3 regions of the Photobacterium damselae subsp. damselae genome follow, and region 1 is predicted to be linked to each of the others. Evidence: riboswitches for the same ligand, from Rfam matches in the RefSeq annotation. Region 1 holds a riboswitch; each other region holds the start of a gene.
The links. A riboswitch is a leader RNA that binds a small molecule or an ion and turns the genes downstream of it on or off. The one in region 1 is predicted to bind lysine.
Positions count from the first base shown of each region.

Region 2: linked by a shared signal. The riboswitch ahead of lysC (lysine-sensitive aspartokinase 3) and the one ahead of WAX86_RS05100 (Na+/H+ antiporter NhaC family protein) in region 1 are both predicted to bind lysine.
Region 3: linked by a shared signal. The riboswitch ahead of lysC (lysine-sensitive aspartokinase 3) and the one ahead of WAX86_RS05100 (Na+/H+ antiporter NhaC family protein) in region 1 are both predicted to bind lysine.

Region 1 covers NZ_CP146970.1:1,119,166-1,129,265, reverse strand. The annotation lists gene hisD (histidinol dehydrogenase) at 1-767, shown strand, start outside; gene hisC (histidinol-phosphate transaminase) at 789-1,835, shown strand; gene hisB (bifunctional histidinol-phosphatase/imidazoleglycerol-phosphate dehydratase HisB) at 1,848-2,921, shown strand; gene hisH (imidazole glycerol phosphate synthase subunit HisH) at 2,921-3,547, shown strand; gene hisA (1-(5-phosphoribosyl)-5-[(5-phosphoribosylamino)methylideneamino]imidazole-4-carboxamide isomerase) at 3,562-4,299, shown strand; gene hisF (imidazole glycerol phosphate synthase subunit HisF) at 4,309-5,082, shown strand; gene hisIE (bifunctional phosphoribosyl-AMP cyclohydrolase/phosphoribosyl-ATP diphosphatase HisIE) at 5,079-5,699, shown strand; gene WAX86_RS05110 (VF530 family DNA-binding protein) at 5,803-6,015, opposite strand; gene WAX86_RS05105 (thymidine kinase) at 6,025-6,603, opposite strand; gene WAX86_RS05100 (Na+/H+ antiporter NhaC family protein) at 6,757-8,352, opposite strand; lysine riboswitch at 8,453-8,636, opposite strand; gene WAX86_RS05095 (H-NS family nucleoid-associated regulatory protein) at 9,014-9,409, shown strand; gene WAX86_RS05090 (lytic transglycosylase domain-containing protein) at 9,701-10,100, opposite strand, start outside.
Region 2 covers NZ_CP146971.1:48,095-58,194, reverse strand. The annotation lists gene WAX86_RS15245 (GEVED domain-containing protein) at 1-984, opposite strand, end outside; gene WAX86_RS15240 (DUF2750 domain-containing protein) at 1,258-1,650, shown strand; gene nspC (carboxynorspermidine decarboxylase) at 1,896-3,020, opposite strand; gene WAX86_RS15230 (carboxynorspermidine synthase) at 3,091-4,347, opposite strand; partial or broken gene WAX86_RS15225 (pyridoxal phosphate-dependent class III aminotransferase) at 4,464-7,364, opposite strand; lysine riboswitch at 8,083-8,259, shown strand; gene lysC (lysine-sensitive aspartokinase 3) at 8,344-9,693, shown strand; gene asd (aspartate-semialdehyde dehydrogenase) at 9,850-10,100, shown strand, end outside.
Region 3 covers NZ_CP146970.1:2,952,675-2,962,774, reverse strand. The annotation lists gene WAX86_RS13510 (sodium:proton antiporter) at 1-1,187, opposite strand, end outside; gene metH (methionine synthase) at 1,384-5,049, shown strand; gene lysC (lysine-sensitive aspartokinase 3) at 5,110-6,489, opposite strand; lysine riboswitch at 6,609-6,794, opposite strand; gene WAX86_RS13495 (alanine--glyoxylate aminotransferase family protein) at 7,040-8,158, shown strand; gene WAX86_RS13490 (PglL family O-oligosaccharyltransferase) at 8,212-9,963, opposite strand.

The DNA of each region.
Region 1 (10,100 bases):
CTATCTTCCAAATTGGTGGTGCTCAAGCTATTGCAGCCATGGCCTATGGTACTGAAAGCGTACCTAAAGTTGATAAGATTTTTGGCCCAGGAAACGCCTATGTAACCGAAGCAAAACGTCAAGTTAGCAATGATTTCCAAGGTGCGGCGATGGATATGCCTGCAGGACCATCAGAAGTATTAGTTATTGCAGATCACAGTGCCAATCCTGCCTTTATTGCCGCTGATTTATTAAGCCAAGCCGAACATGGGCCTGATTCTCAAGTTGTTTTAGTAACACCAGATGAAACCATTGCACAACAAACGGCGATTGAGATAGAAAAACAACTGGCTGAGTTATCTCGTTCAACTATTGCAGATAAGGCACTTACCAGCAGTTTACTGATTGTGGCGCAAGATATTGAGCAGTGTATTGCCATCTCAAACCAATATGGCCCTGAACACTTAATTGTTCAAACTGAAGATCCTAGAGCTCTATTACCTAAACTCGATAACGCAGGATCTATTTTTCTTGGGTTATGGTCTCCTGAATCGGTTGGCGATTACGCCTCTGGTACTAATCACGTATTACCAACCTATGGCTATACCAAAACCTACTCTAGCTTAGGGCTAGCCGATTTCTCAAAACGAATGACGGTACAACAACTTAGTGCAGAGGGGCTTATGGCTCTTGCGCCAACAGTAACAACCATTGCCGATGCTGAAGGCTTAGATGCTCATAAAAGGGCGGTAACCATTCGAGTTGAACAATATCAAACACAGTGTTAACTCTTTTCAAGGAAAATGAACATGGTAAAAAAATTAGCAAGACAAACAGTACAGGAGTTAACACCTTACCAATCTGCTCGTCGATTAGGGGGGCAAGGTGATATTTGGCTTAATGCAAACGAATCCCCTTTTGCTAATGAGTACAACATTAACCATACTCGACTGAACCGCTACAGTGAATGTCAACCGCCGCAACTGATAGAAGCTTATGCAAACTATGCTGGCGTACGACCAGAACAAGTTCTAACCTCACGAGGTGCCGATGAAGGAATTGAATTATTAATTCGTGCCTTTTGCGAGCCAAATCAAGATGCAATCCTCTATTGTCCCCCGACTTATGGTATGTATAGCATCAGTGCGCAAACCTCTGATGTTAATGCGATTGCTGTACCTTTAACCAAAGAGTGGCAACTTGATTTACCCGCTATCTTTGCCCAATTAGATCGCGTGAAATTGGTTTTTGTTTGCAGTCCAAATAATCCAACAGGCAATCTATTAGCAAAAGCTGATATTGAAGCATTATTAGAACGTACTCAAGATAGTGCTTTAGTGGTGGTCGATGAAGCCTATATTGATTTCTGTAGCGAGGAAAGTGTTGCCAATCTTCTGGATCGCTACAGTAACTTAGTGATATTACGAACGCTCTCAAAGGCTTTTGCCCTTGCGGGTCTTCGTTGTGGATTTACCCTTGCTAACCCACAAGTTATCGAATTACTTCTAAAAGTCATTGCTCCCTACCCAGTTCCGATTCCTGTTGCTGATATTGCCATAGCCGCATTATCAGAGGCAGGAATAGCACGAACCAAATTTCAAGTGCTTGATATCAGTGCTAACCGAGCCTATCTCCAAGCGGGTTTAAGCATGCTACCGAATGTGCGCGTCTTTGATGGTTATGGCAATTATCTTCTGGTGCAATTTGAAGATGCAGAGCCATTATTTAAAGCACTGTGGGACAGCGGTATTATTTTACGTCGTAGTCCGATTGAAAACTGCATTCGAATCAGTATCGGAAACCGTGATGAGTGTGAAAAAACGCTCGCATTTATCCGAACTCAATTAACACAATAAGCAAGGATGTCGATTGTGAGCCAAGAGAAAATTTTATTTATAGACCGTGATGGCACATTAATTGTTGAGCCACCGATTGATTTTCAAGTTGACCGTTTAGATAAATTACAGCTTGAGCCTTATGTTATTCCGGCTCTTCTTGAGCTACAAAATGCAGGATATCAACTGGTAATGGTGACCAATCAAGATGGGTTAGGTACCGAAAGCTATCCACAAGCAGACTTTGATGCGCCACATAATATGATGATGGATATTTTTACTTCCCAAGGAGTGAAATTTTCCGATGTCTTAATCTGCCCTCATTTTGATCATGAAAATTGCAGTTGCCGCAAACCTAAGTTGGGGCTAGTAAAAACCTATCTTCAGCAAGGCCGAGTCGATTTTAGTCAAAGTGCCGTTATCGGTGATCGTCCAACGGATCTGCAACTGGCAGAAAATATGGCCATTCGAGGTATTCAATATCACCCGCAACAAATGGGATGGCAGCAGATCGTTAAAGATCTTACCACCAACCCAAGGATCGCAGAGGTTATTCGTACCACCAAAGAAACCGACATTCGCGTTAAAGTAAACTTAGATCAAGGTGGTGGAAATCAGATCAGCACCGGCTTAGGTTTTTTCGACCATATGCTGGATCAAATCGCTACCCACGGCGGGTTTCAGCTTGAAGTAAATGTTGCAGGCGATCTCCACATTGATGATCACCACTCTATTGAAGATACTGCCCTAGCTTTGGGAGAAGCTCTGCGTAAAGCCTTAGGAGATAAACGAGGAATTGGGCGATTTGGTTTCTCGCTCCCCATGGATGAGTGTCTTGCTCAATGTGCTTTGGATCTTTCAGGTCGGCCATATCTAAAATTTGATGCCACATTTAGTCGAGAACAAGTTGGCGATTTATCGACGGAAATGGTTGAGCACTTTTTCCGCTCATTAACTGATACCTTAGCGTGTACTTTACACCTCAGTTCTAGTGGACAAAACGATCACCACATTATTGAAAGTCTGTTTAAAGCTTTTGGCCGTACGTTACGTCAAGCGATCAAAGTTGAAGGTAACGAACTACCAAGCAGTAAAGGAGTACTGTAATGAGTCAGCAGCAGGTCGTGATTATTGATACCGGATGCGCCAATATCGCTTCTGTAAAATTTGCCATTGAACGACTTGGGTATCCAGTTACCGTCAGTAAAGACCCTGAAATTGTTTTAAGCGCCGATAAACTGTTATTACCAGGAGTTGGAACTGCCGCCGAAGCGATGAAAAACTTAGAGCAACGAAACCTCATTCAGCTCATCAAACAAATCACTCAGCCAATACTGGGGATCTGTTTGGGCATGCAATTGCTAGGTCGTTACTCGCTAGAACAAGTAAAAGATGAGAAAGAACAACAAGTGCCATGCCTTGATATTTGTTCTGCTCCTGTCATTAAGCTCGATAGCCAGGGATTTCCTCTCCCTCATATGGGGTGGAATACCATAACGCCAGAACCCGGCCACCCTCTCTTTGCTGATATTCCAATGGGAAGTTATTTTTATTTTGTTCACAGCTATGCCATGCCTATTTTTGCTCAAGGAGGCAGAACTATTGCGCAATGTGAATATGGCCAAGGATTCAGCGCAGCCATTCAATGTGGCAATTTTTATGGGGTGCAATTTCACCCAGAACGTTCAGGGAAAGTCGGATCTCAATTACTAAAGAACTTTCTCGAGCTCTAATTCAAGGATGAAAAATGATCATACCCGCATTAGATTTAATTGATGGCCAAGTCGTTCGCCTATATCAGGGCGATTATGGTCAAGTGACCGAATACAAAGTGAATCCAAGTGAACAATTTGCTCTTTATTATCGGGCAGGAGCTCAATGGCTACATCTTGTTGATTTAACCGGTGCTAAAAATACGCAAGCAAGACAATTAGACTTAATTGCTAGCATCTTAGCCAGTACACCTGCCAATATTCAGATTGGAGGGGGCGTTCGTCATTTAGAAGATGTGAAGGCGCTATTATCTACAGGAGCTAAACGTGTCGTTATTGGCTCTACCGCAGTGAAGCATCCGCAACAGGTTAAACAATGGATACAGGAGTTAGGCGCTGACAAAATCGTACTTGCCCTTGATATTAATATTAATGACCAAGGTGAGCGCCATGTTGCCGTCTCTGGATGGCAAGAAGATTCTGGTGTCACGATTGAGGCACTACTAGAGGATTATTTAACCGTCGGTCTGCAACACGTGCTATGCACCGATATCTCCCGTGATGGCACTTTACAAGGTTCGAATGTCGCCCTTTATCAAGATTTGTGTCGTAACTATCCAACCATTGCTTTTCAATCTTCTGGAGGCATCGGCTCTCTTGATGATATTGCCGCACTTAAAAATAGTGGTGTAGCTGGTGTAATCGTGGGGCGAGCACTGCTTGATGGCCATTTTACGGCAGAAGATGCCTTTCAACTTTGGGCTCGGGAATAAGGAGAATTTATGTTAGCAAAACGTATTATTCCCTGCTTAGATGTACGGGATGGACAAGTGGTTAAAGGCGTACAATTTCGCAATCATGAGATCATTGGTGACATTGTACCACTGGCGAAACGGTATGCTGAAGAAGGTGCTGATGAGCTGGTTTTTTATGATATTACCGCATCAAGTGATGGCCGAGTTGTCGATAAAAGTTGGGTATCACAAGTTGCCGAAGTCATTGATATTCCCTTTTGTGTTGCAGGCGGAATACGAACGGTTCAAGACGCCAATCAAATATTAGAATTTGGAGCAGATAAAGTTTCCATTAACTCCCCCGCTCTTACCAATCCAGCTCTTATTACAGAGTTGGCAGATAAGTTTGGAGTGCAATGCATTGTCGTTGGCATTGATTCTTATTTTGATGTAAATACTAAACAGTACCAAGTCTATCAATTTACTGGGGATGAAAAACGGACTCAAATAACTCAGTGGCAAACTGAGGAGTGGGTAAAAGAAGTTCAGCAACGTGGTGCCGGTGAAATTGTACTAAATATGATGAATCAAGACGGTGTACGTAATGGCTATGATCTCACACAGCTCAGTAATATTCGGCAAGTTTGTCATGTTCCTTTAATCGCCTCTGGTGGTGCGGGGGAAATGTCTCACTTCGCTCAAGCCTTTAATCAAACAAATGTTGATGGCGCTTTAGCAGCATCGGTATTTCATAAGCAGATCATTAATATTGGTCAATTAAAACGCTATTTAAAACAGCAAAATGTGGAGATCCGACTATGAGCTTAATAACAGAGATTAATTGGGAAAAAGTTGGTGGTTTAATTCCAGTCATAGTTCAAGATAGCCGGACACAAAAAGTATTAATGCTTGGCTATATGAATGATGCCGCGCTCAGTAGTACATTAGATACTCATAAAGTGACATTTTGGTCTCGTACTAAACAGCGTTTATGGATGAAAGGCGAAAGTTCTGGAAATATATTAAAGCTTGAAGAGATAAAACTCGATTGCGATCAAGATACCTTACTTATTCAAGCTATTCCGGTAGGACCAACTTGTCATCGAAATACCGAAACCTGTTTTGATGATAAAGACATTGAGTTATCTGCCGCTTCTCCCCTTTTCTTACAGCAATTAGAACAAGTACTCGCAAGTCGTAAAGGGGCTGATCCAAAATCATCTTATACCGCCAGTTTATACGCACGAGGAACCAAACGTATATCGCAAAAAGTGGGAGAAGAAGGTGTAGAAGTAGCATTAGCAGCAACTTCAGGAGATAAAGAAGAATTAATTTGTGAATCGGCAGATCTGCTATATCACTTATTAGTCCTACTACAAGATCAAGGCTTATCATTGCAGGATGTATTAAATAAACTACACCAAAGACACAATGAATAACTAAATAATAAGAGATAGCTTCTGTCTTATTAGGAGAAAAAATGCCAGCATATTAACGCTGGCATTTCTTATCGCAATAACTTCTTATCGCAACAAACAGATATTATCGAATCATATCAAGATACAATTGCTCTACTTTTGTTCGAGCCCATTCTGTACGGCGCAGAAACTTAAGACTCGATTTAATGCTAGGATCATGAGTAAAACAACGAATATTAATTCGGTAGCCAAGTTCATCCCAGCCATAATGTTCAACTAACTCTGTCAGTAATTTCTCTAACGTTATACCGTGTAACGGATTATTTTTCTGTGTCATAAAATTAACTTAACGTCCTAACGCTTCTTTATAATGAGTACGACAAACGGAAACGTAGCGATCATTACCACCAATTTCAACCTGATCCCCATCTGCAATTGCGCGGCCGGTCTCATCTTGGCGGATAACCATATTAGCTTTACGACCACAGTGACAAATTGTTTTTAATTCAACTAATTTATCAGCCCATGATAATAGATAACGACTGCCTTCAAATAGTTCACCTCGAAAATCAGTGCGCAATCCATAACATAATACTGGAATATGTAATTTATCAACCACTTCAGTTAATTGATAAACCTGATCTTTAGTTAAAAATTGGCACTCATCAATTAATACACAATCTATTTTTTTCTCATTATGAATATCAGTAATTTGTGCATAAAGATCATCGGCATTATTGAATAGTTCAGCATCTTCTTGCAAACCAATTCGGGAGCTCACTTTACCTTTACCATATCGATCATCAATCGCTGCCGTAAAGATTAAAGGCGTCATACCACGTTCGCGGTAGTTAAATGATGATTGTAGTAAGGTTGTCGACTTACCCGCGTTCATCGCAGAGTAGTAGAAATACATTTGAGCCATTAGGTTCCCCAAATCGTTTGAAAATACATATCCAAAATTAGCGTGATGCTACAGAAATCTCCCCACAATGAAAAGCGAGATCATTAAGATTGGATCACAACAATAAAAAAAGCCTGCAAACTGTGCAGGCTTTAAGCAAGATGATGACTGTAATTATGCGGCGCTGGTGCTTGATACCGGGCGACGAGACCACCAAGATAGACCAAAACACATCACAACAAAGGTCAGTGTTGCCGCTAAGAAACTCACTGGTAGTGAATCTGTAATACCTAAAACAAGGAAACCTACAGCAGAAACAAACGCTACTGCTAAAGCATACGGTAGCTGTGTCGCGACATGATCAATATGATGACAACGCGCACCGGTTGAAGACAAAATCGTTGTATCGGAAATTGGTGAGCAGTGATCACCAAATACAGCACCAGCAAGAACACCTGCAAGCATAGGAAGCATTAATGTAATATCCGTTGCCCCCGCAAGATCACCTGCGATAGGAAGCATGATGCCAAACGTACCCCATGATGAACCAGTAGAGAATGCCATAATGCCTGACAAACAGAATAAAATAACAGGTAATAGCATTGGGTTAATATTACCCTGTACTAACGTTGATAAGTACTTACCTGTTTGAATATCGCCAATCACACTGCCGATGCTCCAAGCAAATAGCAGAATTAAAATAGCACCAAACATAGATTTAGCACCAATCCATAGCGTATTGGTTACATCAGCCATAGGTAAACGTTGACGAAGTACCGGAATAAGTGCACAAATCAAACCTAGCGTACCACCAAGAACAAGTGACTTACCTACGTTAGTATTTTCAAATGCGCCCAAGATATCAAATGGCTTACCTGCTGCGGCAAGACCTTCATTACCTGTATAAATCATAAAGAAGAAGGTAGCAAAAATAAGGACTAAGATAGGCCATACTAAATCGCCTACTCGACCTTTATCACTCTCTTTAATTTCAAGCTCTTCATCTAATGATTTTGCTTCATCAAGAGAATCACCTTCATCAAAGCCTCGACCGTGACTTGCTGCCATTTCATGCTTCTTCATTGGGCCCACATCCCACTGGAACCAAGCAACTACAAAGACCATTGCTAAAGCAAAGATTGCATAGAAGTTCATTGGTGCCAGTGTCATAAATGCACTCAATGGCGAGTACTCAGTTACACCGTGAGAAACTAAAATGCCACCAATTAAGGTAATGATATAAGCTCCCCAGCTTGATGCAGGCATAATCACACACATAGGTGCTGCTGTTGAATCAACAACATAAGCCAGTTTTGCTCGAGATACATAGAATCGGTCAGTGACAGGGCGTGCAATTGCACCTACTGCTAGGCTATTAAAATAGTCGTCAACAAAAATGAAAATACCTAAAAATGCAGCCAGTAGTTTTGCACCACGCTTACTCTTAATTTTAGTCTGAGCCCACTCAGCAAATGCTCGTGTACCACCAGATAAAGTTAATAGTGCCGTTGTCATGCCTAATAAAACAAGGAATAGCAAAATGCTTAAATTGCTATAATTTAGGTCGCCATCGACAACAAACAGCTCAGTCGCCGTCTGCTTTAAATACGAAAAGGTGTTGCCTAATGAAAAGTCGGTTAACAATAAAGCACCTAGTACAATACCAGCACCTAATGAAATTAATACACGACGTGTCAGAATAGCCAAACTTAACGCAACCAGAGGCGGTAAGATGGATACTAAAGAATGGGAATAATCTACAAAGTTCATGATCTCTATTACAACCGATCCAGGTTGGAGATCTACTGTCATTGATAAACACTTAGTCTTATCAAGAAGAGAAAAGGAAAGAAGGTTAACCCTCTCCTGACCCCACAGTAGCGCTCCATAGTTAATATTAAAATTTTACTATGGCAGTGTTGTACCTATTCGACACAACCCCAGCAAGAGGGTTTGATACCCTTCTCTTACTTCGGCATTGGCTCCTTTCTCTAACCGTCAATGGAATCACCCTCGAGTTAGTTACTTATAGACAATGCACCTCTACCCTTAGTCAAGGAAATTTCATTCTACGTAATGTCAGCTCATTTGCAACAACTTAGAATGAAAAAATGACAGTGTTTAGTGAATAATTTTGCAGCTATTTATAAAAAACACAGAATTATTCCTTATAGACAAAACAAGCATCTTCTAATGATTATGAAATTAACCGCATGTGTTATTAATATAAATATATGGATAGTCTTTTATTAATGCAGCCCACTTTGCAACGAGTTCATAATGATGAATACTTAAATTTTCGTAACAATAAATGATTATTTATAGATGGCAGACACTAGCATTAAAATAATAATAGTATTATTATTGTCAAATATAATTTAACGCTGCTATTATTATTCCAGTAGCCATATATAACAAACAGGAAATATAAATGTCTGATGCAATGAAAGCGCTATTAAATCTTCGTAGCCTTCGCGCACTTTCTCGTGAATACACTCTAGAACAACTACAAGAAGCTCTAGAAAAATTACAGACAGTTGTTAGCGAACGTGAAGAATCTGAAGCTGAAGAAATCGCTAAAGAAAATGAGCGTAACCAGAAACTAGAGCAATACCGTGAAATGCTATTAGCTGACGGTATTGATCCTGAAGAATTACTAGCTTCACTATCTAAAGCACCAAAAGCAAAGCGTGCTGCTCGTCCTGCTAAATATAAATTCATCGATGAAAACGGTGAAGAAAAAACTTGGACAGGTCAAGGCCGTACTCCAAGTGCTCTTAAAAAAGCACTTGATGAAGGCAAATCTCTTGAAGAGTTTGAGATCTAATCATTCTCAATACAAAAACCCGGCTTTTATGCCGGGTTTTTTATATTGTATTGTTAACATAAACATTCACATCATTTCAAAACAGCTTCGTTTATTACAACTATTTATATCCAACCAAAAGACTATTACTCTTCTTATCTATTCGTCGTATCGAAGTAATTGCAAATCATTTGTTCAATATCAATCATGACTTCTTGTTACTTTTTATTACACTATTATATATCTCGTAATGTATGCAGCTAAACTCATGATATAAAAAAGCTGAGTCTTCACTCAGCCTTTAAAAATATATTACCGTATTTGATCAGCTAAATGACTCACAGCTAAAGCAAAATAGTGAGATCGATTCCATTTTAATAGTGTTTGATAATTTTCATAGATCAAATATGCTCGTCCATGTTGATCATCGGGTTGAACTAACCATGCTTGAATATCTTCTGTTGGTAATTGCTGACCCGATACAGTGCGAACACCTAAAGCTTGCCATTGCGATAAAGTTTTACCTTTGTCCCTTTCAACACCAATAAGTGCCGAATTTAATGTTGTTGGTACTTTAACTTGACGTCCCCAAGTATATTCATCATTCCAACCAGATTTATGCAGATAATTAGCAGCAGAGGCAAAGACATCTTCTGTTGTATTCCAAATATCGGCTTTCCCGTCATTATTTCCATCAGCAGCAAAGGTTAAA
Region 2 (10,100 bases), on a different replicon from region 1:
AGTAAAATTAGAGCCTGAAGTATTGGTACAGTCTGAATTGGAAGAACCCGCAGCTGGAACGCTTATCGTAATCCCTTCATCGGCTTGGAAAGAGTTATCTTGATCCCAGTCAATCCAACCAACGAACGAGCGGCTTGCTCCAGTATTATTAAACACACTGGCTGTTACCGTAACCTCTCCTGTTGCTGGATCAATTTCAGTTTGAGGGAAACCAGTAATACCGTCATCAAAGGTATCGTTATTAGCTAACGTGCTGTTTCTGTTATTCGTTTCAAAACTAACATTAGAGCCAAAACGTAAGTTTGTTCCCGTTAAATCAACGTTGTGTCGAGCAACACCATAGCTGCTTGGTGCATCGGTCGCTTCAAAGTTACAGGCATACCCCGATGTATTAACACGAATACCACCATCATCACCTGCACCACCAGAGCTTCCCCCTGTCGCCGGTGTCTGGGTACCTTCAATCTGAATACTAGTTATTGATGTCATCCATGAAGGTAGAAGAATCTGAGTGCCGTGAGGATAAGCATCAAAAGCGTTAACACCAACATTACCGCCACCACTTTGAAAACTGGCGCCATTTTGAGTGCTAAGATTGGCTGTATTTTGGCTATCGTTTGGTGTAACTAATTGGGCAACTGTTGTTCCATTCACCTTTAATCTTATTGTGATGGACTCAGTATAATCGCCTCGGCTAGTCCATTGATTACCATTATTCCAGCCCCAATTGGCACTAATAACTATTCGCCCACCAGAGCCCGTACCACCGACAAGGTTGGTATTGTAGACACCAATATTTCTGGTTCCCCACCCATTACCACCATCACCATCAAAATAATATTGCCCACCCGACGTGGTTGGAGATGCATAACTTTGCGAACACTGCTGAGCCTCTGTATTTTGAGAGAACAAAAGTGATGAAAATAACAAAGCCGTGGAAAAAACAGCTTTATAGCATGAAGATACTGGTACAAACTTTCCCATTATCTCACCTCGGTGGCATTAGTTTGATTCGATGAACTCAAAATTGTTATGCAAGAATTTGTCCATTCCTAAGCAAACAAAAAAAGTCATAGATTTTATTGATCAGCACAAAGTTATGAGATCACCCCTAAAGTCTATTTGAATCGAGAGAAAGAGAATTATTAAAGATGAGACTATGAGGCTAACTTAGGGTAAGAATATGATTTAAATTGCTAATAAATAATTGGTAATTGATGTATTATTTACTGGTAATTATTTAATTAGGAATGAATTATGACTACGCCTCTAGATGACGCTAAAATTGCGGAAATCCAAGCATTTGATGCAGAAAAACGATACAAGTACTTGGTAAAAGAGGTTGTTACCAACCGTGAAATCTGGATTCTAGTTGATGAACATGGTTGTGTTATGCTCAACACAGAAGATGAAGATTGTGTTCCTGTATGGCCAAATAAAGAATTTGCAGAAGCATGGGCAACAGGCGATTGGGCTGAATGTAAGGCCGAATCTATCTCTCTAAATAAATGGCACAGCCGTTGGACTCATGGTCTTGAAGATGATGAATTAGCGGTTGTTATCTTCCCAAATCAAGATGAAGATGGTCTTGTTGTTTTCCCAGATGAACTGGATTTTGAGCTAAAACAACAAGTAAAAAAACAGCGCTAAATATTTAAAACGCCATCAATATAAAGATGGCGTTTTCATTAATGGTCTAAACGATTCTGATTCATCGCATAGTGCAACTTTGCTTTTAAGCCCGCCTTTCTTTTTTCTATACGTCGAGCTTTAAAAAACAAATCCAATATCTTCTCTACCATAAAGACCTCGCTAGCTACTTACTTGTACAAACAATAAGCCTTCAATGTCCTTATGTTCATGCAAGATCTATGACAATTTTTTATTGGGCAATATTACAGAGATGCTCGAGATAACGTCGCTTTGAAATCATCGTAACCAAACTGATTTAACTGGACAATTTCACCATCAACTCTTCGACAGTAGATTGATGGCATTTTCAAGCCATTAAACCAATTGAGTTTCACCATGGTATAACCACCAGAGTCCATCACATGCAAACGGTCACCAATTTGCAATGGCTGATCAAATTTTGCAACGCAGAATACATCACCAGCTAAACACGAACAGCTACCAATGATGTATTCATAATCTCCATCTGGTGACGCTTCACGAATGGTCCCTGGTTCATTATAAATCAAGGTATCTAGACGATGAGCTTCTGTAGCACTATCAACGATGGCGGTTTTCATGCCATTTTCAACAATATCAACCACGGTAACCGCAAGATCCGTTGTTTTAGTAATAACCGCTTCACCGGGCTCTAAATAGACTTGAACCCCATGTTTATCACTAAACCATTTTAGCAAACTGGCTAACTCTTCAAGCGGATAACCATCAGAGGTAAACGAGACTCCACCACCTAAGCTCACCCAGTTCAAATTATCTAAATAAGGACCAAATTGCTGGGAAATAGTCTCTAAAATCTGTTTGTAAGCAGGAAAATTGCTGTTTTCACAATTCATATGAAACATTCCGCCTTCAACACCAACAAGAGCTTGGGATGAGAGCTTATCTACGCTAACACCAAGACGAGAATATTGACGAGCAGGGTTAGCTAGATCTTGATTTGCATAGCTGATACCAGGATTAAAACGTACCCCAATTGATATCCCATCAGCAGCATATTTTCGTAAATTTTCAAGCTGAGACAATGAGTTAAAAATCAATTTATTTACAAATGGATTAATAGCCTCAATATCTTGTTGTGAATATCCCACACTGTAACCATGTGTTTCGCCACCAAAGGTTTCCGCACCCAAACGGACCTCTAGCGGACCACTACTGGTTGTACCGTCCAGATAAGGTTTCATGGTGTCAAACACGCCCCAAGTAGAAAAGCACTTTAGAGCCAATACCATTTTGGCTCCAGATAGTGCTTTTAATTGGGCAATACGTTCTAAATTTTTTAACAGTGCCGCTTCATCAATCATAAAGTAAGGCGTTGCTAATTGTTTCATCTCTACTTTCTCTCAAATTAAAAAGCAGATCCCAAAGAGATCTGCTTTATCGATAAAAGATCAATAACGATTAGTTATCGCCTAGCCAATTAATAGTCTGATCTTGCGCAGGATCCAGTTCGACCACATCCCAAGATAAACCAATTGATGGCATTAACTCTAGATATGGATCTGGGTCTAATTGCTCAACATTAAACAGGCCTTTTTGATTCCATTGACCTTTAAAGTAAAGTAGAGCGGCAGTAATTGCAGGAACACCTGTTGTGTAAGAGATCGCTTGAGACTCCACCTCTTCATAACATGCTTTATGATCACAAATATTATAAATAAAGACTTTGCGCTCTTTACCGTCTTTTTGACCTGCAACCATAGTACCGATACACGTATTACCCGTGTAATCTTTAGCCAATGATGTTGGCTCCGGCAAAATAGCCTTTAATACTTTTAGAGGTGAGACAGTAACACCATCCACAGTGGTTACTGGATCTGGCGAAAGTAGGCCAATATCACGCATCACATTGAAATATTTTAGATAGTTATCACCAAATCCCATCCAAAATTCGATACGCTTTTTAACTGGAATATATTCAGCCATTGAACGTACTTCATCGTGAGCCATTGAGTACACTTTCTGATCGCCGACTACGGGGAAATCAAATTCCATCATACGTGTATGGCAAGGAACACGTTTCCACTCACCTTGTTCCCAGTAGAAAGAGTCGCCTTGGATCTCTAGCATGTTAGTTTCAGGATCAAAGTTAGTTGCAAACTTACGACCATGATTACCGGCATTAACATCCATTACATCGATGGTATCAATCTCATCAAACATATGTTTCCAAGCATAAGCTGCAAATACACTTACAACACCTGGATCAAAACCACAACCAAGTAATCCTGTAATACCAGCTTGTTCGAAACGCTCGCGGAAAGCCCATTGTGGATCATAGGCTTCTGGTACCTGCTGACCTTCAGAGCATAAATCAGTTGCAACCGAAGTATCTAGATAAGCCGTCTTTGTTTGTACACACGCTTCCATGATAGTGACATTCACCCAAGGAGGACCTGCGTTAACAACAAGATCTGGTTTTACTTGGTGAATCAAAGCGATTAACGCCTCAACACTGTCAGCATCAACGGCTGCAGAAGTTAAGCGTTTAGTTGTATCTTTTAAATTGTTCTTACGTAGGATGCTTTCAATAATAGTGTCACATTTCGCTACGGTACGTGATGCAAGAGTGATATCACCAAAGACATCATTATATTGCGCCAATTTATGGGCAACAACCCAACCAACACCACCAGCACCAATCTGTAATACAGCCATTATTTCTTCCTTAAAATCTCTCTTAGAGCGACATAATTATCGCTCTAGATTAAAATTCATCCGCAGTGCATAGCCAAAACTTCAAGCAGAACACTACGACTTATTTGTTCTCGAAATCACACCGCTAATTCGATTAATTCGCAACGAAGCAATCGACTTTCAGCGACGATTTGGGCAAATAACTTAGTAAAGTCATCTTGCGTTAATAACGGGTTTAAGATGGTAATTTTCAATGTTACCTCCCCCTCAATAACGGTTTCACCCAACACAGCAACCCCTTTTACCAATAGTTGATGGCGTAAAGTTCGATGCAATTGATCCCGTTGACCTTGATCCATCTCTGGTAAATTCACGCGAAATAGAACCGTTGATAATTGTGGTGTAGCAACCAAGTAAAGTGCAGGTGTTTCAGTAATTAATGCTGCTGCAACTTGTGCTAAATCAACGGTTTTACCGACCATATTACCAAGCCCATTTTCACCAAGAGTACGCAAAGTCATAAACAGCTTTAGCGCATCAAAACGTCGAGTCGTTGATAACGATTTATCGACTAAGTTAGGTAGGGTGTCGGTCTCCCGGTTGAGATAGTCTGCGCGATGAAGCAAGAAACGGAAGTTAGCTTTATCTTTAACTAACAAAGCGCCACAACTGATTGGTTGATAGAACAACTTATGGAAATCGACCGTAACAGAATCTGCTTTCTCAATACCGCTCAAACGGGACTTATATGGTGATAACTGTAAAGCTGAACCGTATGCAGCATCAACATGAAGCCATAACTCAAACTTCTTCGCGATATCAGCAATCGTTTCAATTGGATCAATTGCACCATGATCGGTTGTTCCAGCCGTTGCAACTACAGCAAATGGCATAAGTCCTTGTGCTTTCAAATCAGAAAGCGTTTGCTCAAGCGCAGCTGGCTCAATAACACCATTACGATTACTGCTTACCGTTACAACTGCATTTTCACCAAGCCCCATCTGGCCTGCCGCTTTTTTCACAGTAAAATGGCTAGTTTGGGAACAAACAATTCGTAGCTTTGTAAAATAATCTGGCAATCCCTGTTTTTGGACATGATGACCAGAGAAACGCTCAATCATCGCATCACGAGCAAGTAAGAGCCCCATCTGATTACTTTGCGTACCACCGCTAGTAAACGTTGCATCACCTTGCTCAGAGAAACCAAATACTTGAGCAACCCAATTGCACATATGTTGCTCAAGATAAGTTGCACTGGACGCTTGATCCCAAGAGTCCATAGACTGATTAAGTGCCGATAAAATCAATTCTGCAACCAATGCAGGTAGCAACGGTGGTGTATGCAAATGAGCAATACAGTTTGGGTGTTGCACCATCACCGCATTTTTGGCTACCGTATTAACAGCATCTAAGGTAGATTGGGTTATATCACCATTGCCATCTTTTGGAATAACCATCTGATTAATCAACGTTTCTAATTGCTCTGGAGCCATGCCAGAATACGGTTTGTCGGCTTCAGAAAATACGGTAACCATCTGCTTTAATGCAAACGATAATTTTTCTAGATATGCGTCAGCCCCGCCCGGGCCACAGCTAATAAACTGTGATTTCCAGTCTGAGTATGTCATGTCAGCTTTGCTCTTTTATGCTGTAGCTAGAATGGCGTGATCAATCACATCGGCAACAAAATCAATTTGCGCACTGTTGATAATCATTGGTGGTAGGAAGCGAAGTACACAACCACTGCGTCCACCTTTCTCGATAATTAATCCACGCTCTAATGCTGCACGTTGAATCGCAATTGCACGTTCACCGTTTGCTAAATATTGTCCAAAACGGTTCTTTTGCTCTGGGTGAACAATTTCAATACCTAGCATCAAGCCACGACCACGAACTTCACCGATGCAAGGGTGCTTTTTCTGGAGCTCTAACAGATGGCGAGTTAGACGATCACCCATAGCTTGAGCATTTGCAACGAGGTTATCGCGCTGAATAATTTCAAGTGCTTTTGCCCCAGTAGCCATAGCTAACTGATTACCGCGGAAAGTACCTGTGTGCTCACCTGGACGCCATGAATCGATGGATTTATCAAACGCCAATACAGACAGAGGTAAACCACCACCAACAGCTTTTGACATCACAAGAATATCGGGATGAATACCTGAATATTCGTAGGCAAAATGAGAACCTGATTTACCAATGCCACATTGGATCTCATCAAAAATTAACAGGATATCTAATTCTTTTGTTATACGACGTAGCTCTTGTAACCAAAATGCTGGAGCGGGAATAACACCGCCTTCACCTTGAATTGGCTCCACAATGATTGCAGCTGGCTTTTGAATACCACTTTCAACATCATTAAGAACATGTTCGATATAACGAATACTTTGCCACGCACCAGCATCACCACCTAAACCAAATGGACAGCGGTAACTGTATGGGAAAGGAAGAAAATGTACGTCAGCCATTAGACCAGTTCGGCGCTCTTTCGCACCTAAATTACCCGTCATAGCCATCGCGCCATTTGTCATACCATGGTATCCGCCATGAAAAGCAAAAATAGTATTACGACCTGTCGTTTGCTTAGCCAGTTTAATCGCCGCTTCTACACCATCGGCTCCTGATGGACCACAAAATTGAATTTTTGCGTTATCAGCAAATGACTTTGGTAAAAAACCTAGCAGCGTCTGAATAAATTTGTCTTTTGTTGGGGTTGTAAGATCTAAGGTTTGATAAGGAACACCTGATGCTAGAGCATCTGTGATCGCTTTATTGATCTCTGGATGGTTATATCCCAAAGCCAACGTACCGGCACCCGCGAGACAGTCAAGATATTGTTGACCACGAGTATCAGTCACAATAACGCCATCCGCACGCTCAATCGCAATAGGAATACGACGCGGATAAGATCGAACCTCAGACTCTTGTTGTGATTGACGGGACAGAACGGCGTCCGGCCCTAAATCACGTAAAACAGTTGATGACGGGACGCCGAAAATCTGGCTTTCAGAATCAAGGATTTTTTCGTTGTTCATAGACGATTCCTTACATAAATCCAAGTGTAAGAACCGCGCATTCTTTTTCAAGGAAAGCGCACAATAAGGCAAAACAAACTGTGTTTTACCCCCAGTGGGAGGGAAGTTGACCCCGCAATGCTGGTCATCAGCCCCCGTGCCCGAACCAGTCGGTGCCGCTTACCGATCTCCACGTTACTAATATCAAAAAGAGTAAACTTAATAACGCTTCTTCGATATTTAAATACTAAATTCAATAAAGGTAATTATTATTGAATCTAATTAAATTTAGTTCCGTTAATGTATTCAGAACCTAACGGGGTCGAAAACATACAGTAAAAAATCTTAATGTAAATATATTTTTTAATTTTTTTAAATTTTATATTCACGTTAAATCATAATAAAATCATCAATACCAAAAAAGTATGTTTTATATATTTACAAGTAATTTAGCTCTTACTTATAAAAAAACCAAGATGCTAATTAACAGAATAAACAACCACGCCAATAAAATAGAGTGTAGACTCTATTTATTAGGCTGAATGCTTAAATTTATATTCTCGCTAATAAAATCAATGAACTTACCAATATAAAACATCGTACACTTAATATCACCACTGCTTTTAAAAATTAACTTAAATCAAATTTTGAAATTAAATCAAAAAATATCGTTGACAGCACGATGATAAAAATATCCAATGTATAGCAACTGAAGATGCCGCGATCATTTCGATCAGAGCGAATCAGAAGAGGAGCGTTAACCAGGTAGTCAATGTGCGGAGCCCTAAACTCCAATGTACCTTGACCAGGGGGTTAACGCTGAGACAAAACGCGTTTTGGGACGCGATTGTCGGCCTAGAAAGTTGATTCTTTCGGGCCGTCACCTGTGCGGCACAGGTGGAGAGCTTCTGGTAGAGACCGTTGGTCCTCGCCCTCAACTCAAAACCCTCCCCGCCCCAGGTGAAACCATGTTTTCTCTTACCAAGGGGGTGTACCGAAAATGAAGAAGGTAACTGTCGCTAAATTTGGCGGCACCAGCGTGGCAGATTTTGCCGCAATGATGAATTCAGCAACCATAGTTCGCAACAATCCAGATACCCGATTAGTTGTTATAAGTGCTTGTTCTGGCGTAACAAATATACTCGTCGAACTAGCTAACGGTGTGGCAGATGTTGATCGCCGCAGCGCTCTTATTAAACAATTAACTCGCATTCATTTTGCTATTCTTGAGCAATTGTCACCATGTACAGACACTGCAATAAAAGTTTCTGAACTGATTGATAATATTGCATTTCTATCAGAATCCGCAGCTCAGCATACCCATGATCAGCTTAGTGATCAGATGGTGGCATGTGGAGAGTTACTATCCACTTTCGTCTTTACTCATCTGATGAAAGATCTCGGCATTCCAGCAGTGCGTTTTGACGTCCGTGATGTAATGCGTACAGATAGCCATTTTGGTCAAGCAGAACCAAATCTAGACGCGATTCAAACATTATCGGCTCAATATCTATTACCACAAATAAAAGAGCATGTTGTTGTTACCCAAGGATTTATTGGGGCAGATAACCATAACTATACGACAACATTAGGTCGTGGTGGCAGTGATTACAGTGCGGCTCTACTTGCAGAAGCCATTGATGCAGAAACGCTTGAGATCTGGACTGATGTTCCAGGGATTTACAGTACTGATCCTCGTGTCGCACCGAATGCGATGCCAATTGCTGAAATCAGCTTTAAAGAAGCCTCTGAAATGGCAAATTTTGGTGCAAAAATTCTTCATCCAGCGACATTGATTCCTGCAATGCGTAAGCAAGTTCCTGTTTTTGTTGGATCATCTAAAGAACCTCATCGTGGTGGAACATGGATTCGTCAAGCAGCCAATACCGAACCTATTTTTCGAGCGATTGCCCTACGCAGTAATCAAGCTCTTGTCACTCTAAATAATATACATTCTGTACATAACAGCGGATTTTTGGCTCAAGTATTTGCTATTTTAGCAAAGCATAATGTCTCTGTTGATCTCATGACAACCTCTGATGGTTGCCTATCTTTAACCTTAAACCAAGCCACAACTCGTGGTGGTCTACCTCAATTACCTTTTGAAGTTGAACAAGAATTATCACTACTTTGTCAGGTAAAAGTAGAAAATAATCTAAGCTTGATTGCGCTTATAGGAAATAAAATGGATGAAAAACATGGAACATGTTCTCAGATATTCTCTTCCCTTGAGCCATATAACTTACAAATGATCTGCTATGGTGCTAGTGAACATAGTTTATGTTTTCTTGCCGACGAAAATAGTTCGAGTGAAATCGTTCAAACGCTCCATAGGCGTATTTTCGAATAGCAAAAAATAGTCATCAAAATAAGTTTAAATAATATTCTCTAATTAATTTTAGGGAAGGGATTTCTATTATCTCAAGATAATTGATTTTTAATATCGTTATATTTAGCGAGGATGAGTTATATCTAAAATAACTCTCATCGTATGGAAGAGAACACCATGAAATTAAAAGTAGGTTTTATTGGTTGGCGCGGAATGGTCGGCTCCGTATTAATGCAGCGAATGTTGGAAGAACAAGATTTTGCAAATATTGAGACCGTATTCTTCTCTACCTCACAGGTCGGCCAACAGATTCCATCTTGGATAAAAGCAATCACAAAGACAGAATCTAACTTAGCTGATGCCTATGATTTAGAGCAACTAAGACAATTAGATATCATAGTGACATGCCAAGGTGGTGATTATACCAA
Region 3 (10,100 bases), 1.4 Mb from region 1:
GTCATGACCAGTATAATTTCTCTTACATCAATATTTTTTTCTGGGATGACTAATGTTCCCGCTGGAATTGCCATCGCCATTGCTAGAGCTAGGCCTCCACGTAAGCCACCCCAAGTTAAGATTTTCACTGAAAATGGGTTGTAAGTACGGTAGCGATTAAAAGCAACGTAAGACAAACGCACACTTAAGAAACGAGCTAAAAGTACCAGTGGAACAGCAATTGCCATTAATACCCAATCTTCTTGGTGGAAACTAAATTGCAGCATGGTCATACCGATCAATAGGAATAGTACGCCATTTAAGAATTCATCAACCAGCTCCCAGAAATGATCTAAGTGTTCTTCACTTTCTTTAGAAAAGCCAATGTAACGAGTCCAGTTACCAATCATGATACCGGAAACAACCATCGCTAGAGGGCCTGATACATGCAGATATTGAGCGAAGACATAGCCTGTTGTTGGAATACCTAAAGTTAACAGTAATTCCATTGAATGGTCATTGGTTGAGCTGATCAGATAGTGGAAGATCAAACCAAGAGCAAAGCCATAAGCGATACCACCTAGTGCTTCTTGAACAAATAGATGACCTACGCCTAAAACTGTTGGTGTTTCACTACCAAAGGCAATGGTAAATAGTGTGACGAAAATAACCAGACCGAAGCCATCGTTAAATAGTGATTCGCCCTCAATTTGAGTTGAGATACGACGAGGCGCATTGAGCTTTTTCACAATCGCCAATACAGCAATTGGGTCGGTTGGAGAGATTAGGGCTCCGAACAGTAAGCAATAGATCAGATCTAAGCCAATTCCCAATAGTTGACAGATCCCCCACAGACTGGCGCCAATAAAGAACGTAGAAAAGAGCGTTGCGCCAAGAGCGAGTAGGGTAATTTCCCACTTCTGATCTTCAAGATGAGGTAATTTAATACCCAGACCACCGGCAAAAAGTAGAAAACCTAAAATACCTTTTAGAAGAAAATCTTCAAAATTGATTTCGCTTAACTGTGTTGCCGCAATATCTTCTAAATGAAACCAACCATTATGGCCCGCAATGATAATGCCAAGAGACAGAATCAAAGAGCCAGCAGTAATTGCAATGGTGGTTTGCATCTTACCTATCTTACTGTTCACAAAAGCAATCAACATTGCAGCTGCGGCAAGATAGCACAGGGTACTGTAGACCGACATGCATAACCTCTAAATGAGAGTGAATAATTAAGATGTAAATTGTCACAAAATATCCTAGCTGAGCCTAGGGTTTTGTTTAAAAAAGTTTCAGTTAGTTGGTCAAAAAACTGTTAATTGAAATTGTTTTAGACGTCTAGATTTCCACATTAACTGTGTTAGGATGATGTTAATAAGAAAACGATAAGGATATGTGAGCGTGGTAAAAGGACTTAACTTACTGCAGCAACGTTTAGCCGAACAAATCCTGATTATTGATGGTGGTATGGGCACCATGATTCAGGGGTATAAATTAACGGAATCGGATTATCGAGGTGAACGTTTTGCTAATTGGCATTGTGATGTTAAAGGTAATAACGATCTTCTGGTATTAACCCAACCGCAAATTATTACTGATATTCATCAACAATATTTGGCCGCAGGTGCGGATATTTTAGAAACCAATACGTTCAATGCTACGACAATCGCAATGGCCGATTATGACATGGCAGATCTTAGTGCTGAAATAAATTTGGTTGCTGCACAGTTGGCTCGCCAAGCGGCCGATGAATGGAGTACTCCAGATAAACCTCGATTTGTAGCCGGTGTTCTTGGCCCAACTAATCGCACTTGTTCAATCTCTCCTGATGTTAATGATCCTGGATTTCGTAATATCACCTTTGAGCAATTGGTTATTGCTTACAGTGAATCAACACGAGCTCTAATTAAAGGTGGTGTTGATCTAATTTTGATTGAAACCATATTTGATACGCTGAATGCCAAAGCATGTGCCTTTGCGGTTGAAAGTGTATTTGATGAATTGGGTTATCAACTTCCGATAATGATTTCAGGAACGATAACCGATGCCTCAGGCCGAACATTATCAGGCCAAACAACCGAAGCTTTTTATAACGCTTTACGACATGTTAAACCGATCTCCTTTGGCCTTAACTGTGCGCTTGGACCAGACGAACTGCGACAGTATGTGGCGGAACTTTCTCGACTAGCAGAGTGCTCGGTATCTGCTCACCCTAATGCAGGACTGCCTAATGCCTTTGGTGAATATGATCTTGAACCAGAAGAGATGGCGGAACATATCGCAGAATGGGCGCAAAGTGGCTTTTTAAATTTAGTGGGTGGGTGTTGTGGTACTACACCTGAGCATATTCGACAGATGGCAGCAGTTACTCAGAATATTAAACCGCGTACACCACCTAGCATACCTGTAGCTTGTCGTTTATCTGGTTTAGAGCCTCTCAATATAGAAAAGAACTCCTTGTTTATTAATGTTGGTGAGCGTACCAATGTGACCGGTTCTGCTCGCTTTAAACGTTTAATTAAAGAAGAGCTATACGATGAAGCACTAGAAGTTGCGCGTCAGCAGGTTGAAGCTGGCGCTCAAATTATCGATATCAATATGGATGAGGGAATGCTAGATGCTAAAGCGGCCATGGTGCGTTTTCTTAACCTCTGTGCGACAGAACCTGAAATTGCCAAAGTTCCTATTATGGTCGATTCATCTAAATGGGAGGTGATTGAGGCTGGACTTCAATGTGTACAGGGTAAGCCAATTGTTAACTCCATTTCATTAAAAGAAGGTAAAGCGAAGTTTATTGAGCAAGCTAAGCTGATTCAGCGTTATGGCGCCGCTGTGATTGTGATGGCGTTTGATGAAGAAGGGCAAGCTGATACCCGTGAGCGTAAAGTTGAGATTTGCACTCAGGCTTATCGTATCTTAGTTGATGAAGTTGGGTTCGCGCCTGAAGATATTATTTTTGACCCTAATATCTTTGCTGTTGCTACGGGTATTGAAGAACACAACAATTATGCGGTTGATTTTATTGAAGCCGTTGGTGAGATAAAAGCAACACTACCCCATGCGATGATTTCAGGGGGCGTGTCGAATGTGTCGTTTTCTTTTCGTGGAAATGATCCTGTTCGTGAGGCGATCCATGCTGTTTTCTTGTATTACTGCTTTCAAAAAGGCATGGATATGGGGATCGTTAATGCAGGGCAACTGGCTATTTATGACGATCTGCCACAAGAGTTACGTCAAGCGGTAGAAGATGTTGTCCTTAATTTACGTGAAGACAGTACTGAGCGTTTATTGGATATTGCTGAGAAATACCGCGGTACAAGTAAAGTAGAGGAAGATCGCTCGGCCCAAGAGTGGCGCAGTTGGCCTGTTGAAAAACGATTAGAGCATGCCTTGGTAAAAGGCATAACTGAATTTATTGTTGAAGATACCGAGCAAGCCCGAGCATTAGCCGCTAAACCGTTAGAAGTCATCGAAGGGCCTTTAATGGCAGGAATGAATGTGGTAGGGGATCTCTTTGGTGAAGGGCGTATGTTCTTGCCTCAGGTGGTGAAATCTGCCCGAGTGATGAAACAAGCGGTTGCTTACCTCGAACCTTTTATTAATGCTGAAAAACAGGCTGGAAGTTCAAACGGCAAGATTTTATTGGCAACGGTAAAAGGGGATGTTCATGATATTGGCAAGAATATTGTGGGTGTAGTATTGCAGTGTAATAACTATGAAATTATCGATTTAGGCGTGATGGTTTCGTGTGAACAGATCTTAAAAGTTGCCAAAGAAGAGCAGGTTGATATTGTTGGATTAAGTGGCTTGATCACACCTTCGTTGGATGAAATGGTTCATGTTGCCAAAGAGATGGAGCGCCAAGGTTTTGAGCTTCCGTTATTGATTGGTGGAGCGACTACTTCAAAAGCGCATACTGCGGTAAAAATTGAACAAAACTATCACGCTCCTGTGGTGTATGTCTCTAATGCCTCAAGAGCGGTAGGTGTTTGTTCTGCTCTGTTATCCGAGACTCAACGAGAAGATTTTATTGCTCGTTTAGATAAAGAGTATGAGGTTGTGCGCGATCAACACAGTAGGAAAAAGCCGCGTTCAGCCCCGATTACGCTGGAACAAGCAAGGGAGAATTGTGCTCACATCGATTGGCAAGCCTATCAACCGCCACAGCCGAAAAGCAAGGGAATACATACCATTATTGATTGTTCGGTTGCCACATTACGACAATATATCGATTGGACTCCATTTTTTATGACTTGGTCATTAAGTGGTAAGTATCCTACGATTTTACGTCATGAAGTGGTTGGTGAAGAGGCCACGAAACTGTTTAATGAAGCCAATGCTCTATTAGATAAGATTGAACAAGAGGGAATCATCAAGGCAAACGGTGTCTGCGGTTTTTTCCCTGCCAACAGTGTTGGTGATGATATTGAAGTCTACACCGATGAATCACGCCAGCATGTCTTAACTCGTTTGCATCATTTGCGTCAACAGACCGCAAAACCTAAAGGGGCCAACTACTGTTTATCAGATTTTATTGCGCCTAAATCCTCACAACATCCTGACTGGATTGGGGCTTTTGCTGTGACAGGAGGAATTGGAGAGAGTGAATTAGCAGCACAATTTAAAGCTCAAGGTGACGATTATAATGCGATCTTAATTCAAGCGGTGGCAGATCGATTGGCCGAAGCATTTGCTGAATATCTTCACCAACAAGTGCGAACTCAGTTGTGGGGATATAGCCCGAATGAAGATCTCTCTAATGACGATTTGATCCGAGAAAAGTATCAGGGGATCCGTCCAGCTCCCGGTTATCCTGCTTGCCCAGAACATACGGAGAAAGGAACATTGTGGCAGTTGCTTGATGTTGAAGAACGAACGGGGATGAGTTTGACCGAAAGTTATGCCATGTGGCCGGGCGCATCTGTATCGGGATGGTATTTTTCGCATCCAGAGGCGCGTTATTTCGCAGTGGCTCAGATCCAGCAAGATCAAGCGTTGGATTATGCTAACCGTAAAGGGTGGAATGAGCGAGAAATCGAAAAGTGGCTTGGACCTAACTTAAATTAATCAATATGAAAAAGGCGCTTATCTTTTGTTGAAAGCGCCTTTTTTATCTCATCTCTTTTTTTATTCGATTACCTGTTGATGCAAGACTTTAATGATCTCTTTGGCATCTGGTTCTTGGACTAAAAGGCAGAGGTTGTGGGCACTTGCACCATAACAGATCATGCGAAGGTTAAAGTCAGCTAATGCGCCAAAGACTTGTTTTGCTGCTCCTTTACTTTCACTCATCCCATTACCAATCAGCGCCGCCAAACACAGGCCTTGTTCAATATCGACTCGACAAAGTTGGCTTAATTCTGCAATAGCAGCTTCTGGTAAGGTAGGTGCGCCACCACTGGTATCGGTTTTATCTAAGGTGAGTGACACACTGACTTCTGATGTTGTGATCAGATCGACTGAGATCTTGTGAGCGGCCAAAATGCGAAAGACTTCGGCAAGAAATCCGTAAGCTTGAAACATATTTAAGCTAGTGAGTGTCACCATAGTTTGATTACAACGTAGGGCTAAAGCGCGAAATAGAGGCGCTTCGCTAACATGCTGGCGGATCCATGTTCCCCCTAACTCAGGCTGTTTTGATGAGCCAATAAATACTGGTATTTGCTGACGAATGGCTGGTAATAACGTAGATGGATGCAGTATTTTGGCGCCAAATGTTGCCATTTCTGCCGCTTCAGTAAAACTGATCTCTTGGATCGGTTTTGCTGCTGCCGTAATTCGTGGATCTGTGGTGTAAATCCCCGGGACATCAGTCCAGATCTCTAAGGTCTCAGCATCAAGCGCTTCTGCGATAAGGGCGGCACTATAATCGCTACCACCTCGACCTAAGGTTGTGGTTTGCCCCGCTTCGTTAGAGCCAATAAAGCCTTGAGATACGACGATACCTTGCTCTAGTAACGGGATGAGATGTTGTTGGGTTTGCTGACGTAATACCGCAATATCTGGAGTTGCTCGACCAAATTGATCATTAGTTCGCATGATCGGACGAATATCACAACGAATACTAGGGGCATCGAGCTCATTGAGAACTTGAGTAAATAAGTAGGTTGAGAGTAATTCGCCATGTGCGACTAATTCATCAGTTAGAGCCAGTGTTGGGTGAGTTGCTGCTTGTTGTGATAATTGAGTAACTTGTGCCAGCAATAGTTCTAGTTGAGGCTCTACAAGCTGAGGTGATTGAAGTTGTTGAGCGATATTGTGATGAATTGTGCGCAGCTGTTCTAAACGTTGTTCTCGAAGTGATAGATCGCTAATTCCTGCCGCTAATTCCACTAAAATATTGGTCACACCGGAACAGGCACTAATAAGTACGACTTTGGTTGCTGGATTATTTTTAACAACCAGAGCGCTAAGTTGCATTGCGTGGTGATCGGCAACACTGGTTCCGCCAAACTTAGCGACGGTCAGTGATGGGTGAGAGGCAGTTCCGTTGTGTTCAAGACTCATAAATGAATCCCCCTTAGTAAAACAATAATGAATAAACATTTATCGGGAGGGATATTCCCAACATCCAATTGTCAGGAGAGCCGATCAGAGACCTAGCCAGAATGCTAATGGGATCTATGGTGATCAGAAGCTCTCCACCTAAGCCAAACCGTGGCTATTAGGTGACAGCCCAAAGGATTCAACCTTTAAGGCCGATAACAACAATCCCCAATTGATGCTATCTCGGCGTTACTCCCCCTGACAAAATCACCTAGGAGTGGGGCTCCGTAATTTTGCTGCCTGGGTAACGCTCCTCTTCTGCTGCAATGCGAAATACTTATCTCACATGAACAAAAAACAATCTCATTGAATAGGATTTGGCATACCCTTGTCAATGGCTAATCTAAATATTTATGCAGAAAAAGAAAAATTATTGCAACAGGGGCAATGGACGAAATAAAACGGAGAGAAATAAAATTAAGATGGGAAATAAATTTGTTTTCTGATTGGCTGCATCATACTCTGTCAAAGATAACGTGAAATACACCATAATAATCAAGGAGTGAAGTCTATGGCGATCACCTCATTTCAGCCACCTCGTCGAGTGTTAATGGGTCCCGGCCCTTCTGATATTTATCCGCAAGTATTACAAGCATTAAGTCGTCCCACTATTGGTCATCTAGATCCCTTATTTATCACCATGATGGATGAGTTAAAAGCGCTATTACAGTATGCCTTTCAAACGCAAAATCCATTTACGATTGCTGTTTCAGCCCCTGGTAGCGCAGGAATGGAAGCGTGCTTTGTTAATTTAGTTGAGCCTGGCGATAAAGTGGTGGTATGTCGTAATGGCGTATTTGGTCAACGCATGGTCGAAAATGTTGAGCGTTGTGGTGGGGTTGCTGTGACGGTTGATAATACTTGGGGGGAACCTGTTTCTCCTGAATTATTAGAACAAACCTTGAACCAACATCCAGATGCTAAGATTGTGGCTTTTGTGCATGCTGAAACTTCAACGGGAGCACTAAGCGATGCCAAAACCTTGGCTGAAATTGCTCGCCGATTTGATTGCTTGACCATTGTTGATGCCGTAACTTCGCTCGGTGGTGTGCCATTGCTGGTGGACGAATGGCAACTCGATGCTGTGTACTCTGGTAGTCAAAAGTGTCTATCTTGTGTGCCGGGTCTTGCTCCTTTAACTTTTTCGGCTAAAGCATTAGAGAAAATCGCTTCGCGTCAGCACAAAGTACAGAGTTGGTTTTTGGATCAAAGTCTTGTTCTGGGTTATTGGAATGGTGGGGCAAAACGCAGTTATCATCATACTGCTCCTGTTAACAGCCTTTATGCCTTACATGAAGCTTTGTTGTTATTGCAGCAAGAAGGATTAGAGCACGCTTGGCAACGACACCAAGAGATGCATCAAGAGCTTAAAGCTGGCTTAATGGAATTAGGGATTGAGTTTGTGGTCGATGAGGCATATCGCTTGCCACAGTTAAATGCTGTTTATATACCGCAAGGGGTTGATGATGCTGCGGTAAGGCAAACATTGTTGGAGCGATATAACTTAGAGATTGGTGCTGGGTTAGGAGATCTTGCAGGTAAAGCGTGGCGTATTGGTTTGATGGGTTATGGCGCTAGAGCTGAAAATGTCGCTCTGTGTGTTAAGGCATTAGCCCAAACTTTGCGATGAGTCGCTATCAGGTTGGGTAATAAAAAACGGCGATATCACTATCGCCGTTTTTGCTATTTAGCTTGACTCAATTGAGGCTTCGCTTGAGTTGTTACTGCTTGAGAGTGGCTGAAGCTCATATTCGGAAAAAGAAATTGGGCCTCTTGTTCTATCTGTTTGGCTTGTTTGTGATTATTGAGTTGGTTATAAGCCAAGATCAGATTTTGATACAGAGCTGGACGAGGCCAAGTTTGAGCCTTAATGGTTGCCCAGTTAATATAATCTTCAATAAGTTGCGGCTTTTCTGTCGCTATACCTATTTGTAATTGCGTGACATGAAGATCCCATTCAAAGCGATTTTGCCATGCCCATGGGTTATTCACTTTCATTAAATAATCGACGTTAATCGGCTTACTGGTTTCAAATTTTGTTAATTGAGCTCCGGAATAGAGTGTGGTGATCATAAAGCTGGTGATCACAATAGGTAGCGCAATACTAAAGACCTTTAGCGTTAAAACATAAGTTGCCTGATAACGATAGTATTTGGCGGTTAGATTATCGACCCAGTAAATAAAAATAATAAAGACGATCCAATGGATCAGCGAGTGATAAAACGGATATTCCAGCTGGGTGTGCAAGGTGATAGGAAAAAATAATCCAATCAGTGCAAGTTGGGTGCCTTGGCGTGCTTTTTTGATTTTAAGGAAGACTGCCGCTGCTGCAATCAAGAGGCCAAGTAATGGAATAATACCGCCTTCTGCTGCCCAAAAGACCAATTCATTATGGGGATGATCTAAACTTGGTACTCCTGCGGGTAGCTTTGGATCGTCGTGATGCCAGATAGCAGTTTGAGTTATGTAAGCGGTTTCAAAGCGTCCATAACCATAGCCTGTCATGGGTTCTGCTTTAAACATATCAAAAGCTTGTGGAATATGTACTGAGCGTAAACTCTGTAAGCTAACTCGACCATCAGCTGGAGCCCATGAGCGTTCTGCGGTAAGCCCCCAAGCACTCATTAAACCAGCGGCTACCATTAATAGCCAACCTATCCATAGTTTCTTGGGTGCAAAGCGACGGAGGTAAGGTATCATCAGGCCAACACCAACGATTGCGCCAAGCCATCCAGTGCGAGAACTTAAGACGACTAAGATAGGAATGATGAGCACAGGGGTGAGCTGTAAAATAAGATGCTGCCAGTTCCACTTTCCACGATACATCGGCACACGAGCAAGCAGATAGGCTGATAAAACCAGTCCTGTCGCAAGAAAGCTAGCCATAACATTAGGCTGTTGAAAAATGCCGTATGGTCGATTAGCTAAGGTATCGTAGCCAAAAGGGTTGCCTGGTTTTAGATAGAGAAATTGTACCCATGCAAAGAGGGTCTCAATTAAAATACCAGCTAAGATAAACCATAAGATGCGCTGGCGTTGCTTATGGGTAAAGGTAAATTGTTGTAAGGCGACAAAAAAGAGCCAGCCACTCCAGAGAGTAAAAAGACGAAAACTGACCTGACTTGCATCGGCATTGGGGTAGAACACGGGCAGTGAGAGCAAAACGCAGCACAGCAGTAGAATTAGGGTTAGCTTGGAGTAACGCCAAATTTTCTGTCGACAGATCTCAGCCAATCCTAAAGCAATGGCAATACTAAAAGGGATCCAACTGGTAACGTTAAAAGAGAGTTCAAGACCTGAACCTCCAGGATTGTGTTGGAAATAGTGCATTGCTAGCAAAAAGAGAGCAGCAATAGAAACCAAAAAGTAACGAACCAACGGTTTACTAATTTGTTGGGGTTCTAGACGGGTTCCTTGTAGTTGTACAACGGCCATCAGCAATCCTAGAGCAGTTTTATTTCAATTTTATCAAGCCCATTTGAGATTGAAATTGAAGAGAAAATAGTAATGGTTGTGCATATTACTACAAAAACAGGCTGGGGTAGTGCCAGCCTGTTGATTTTGATAAAAAA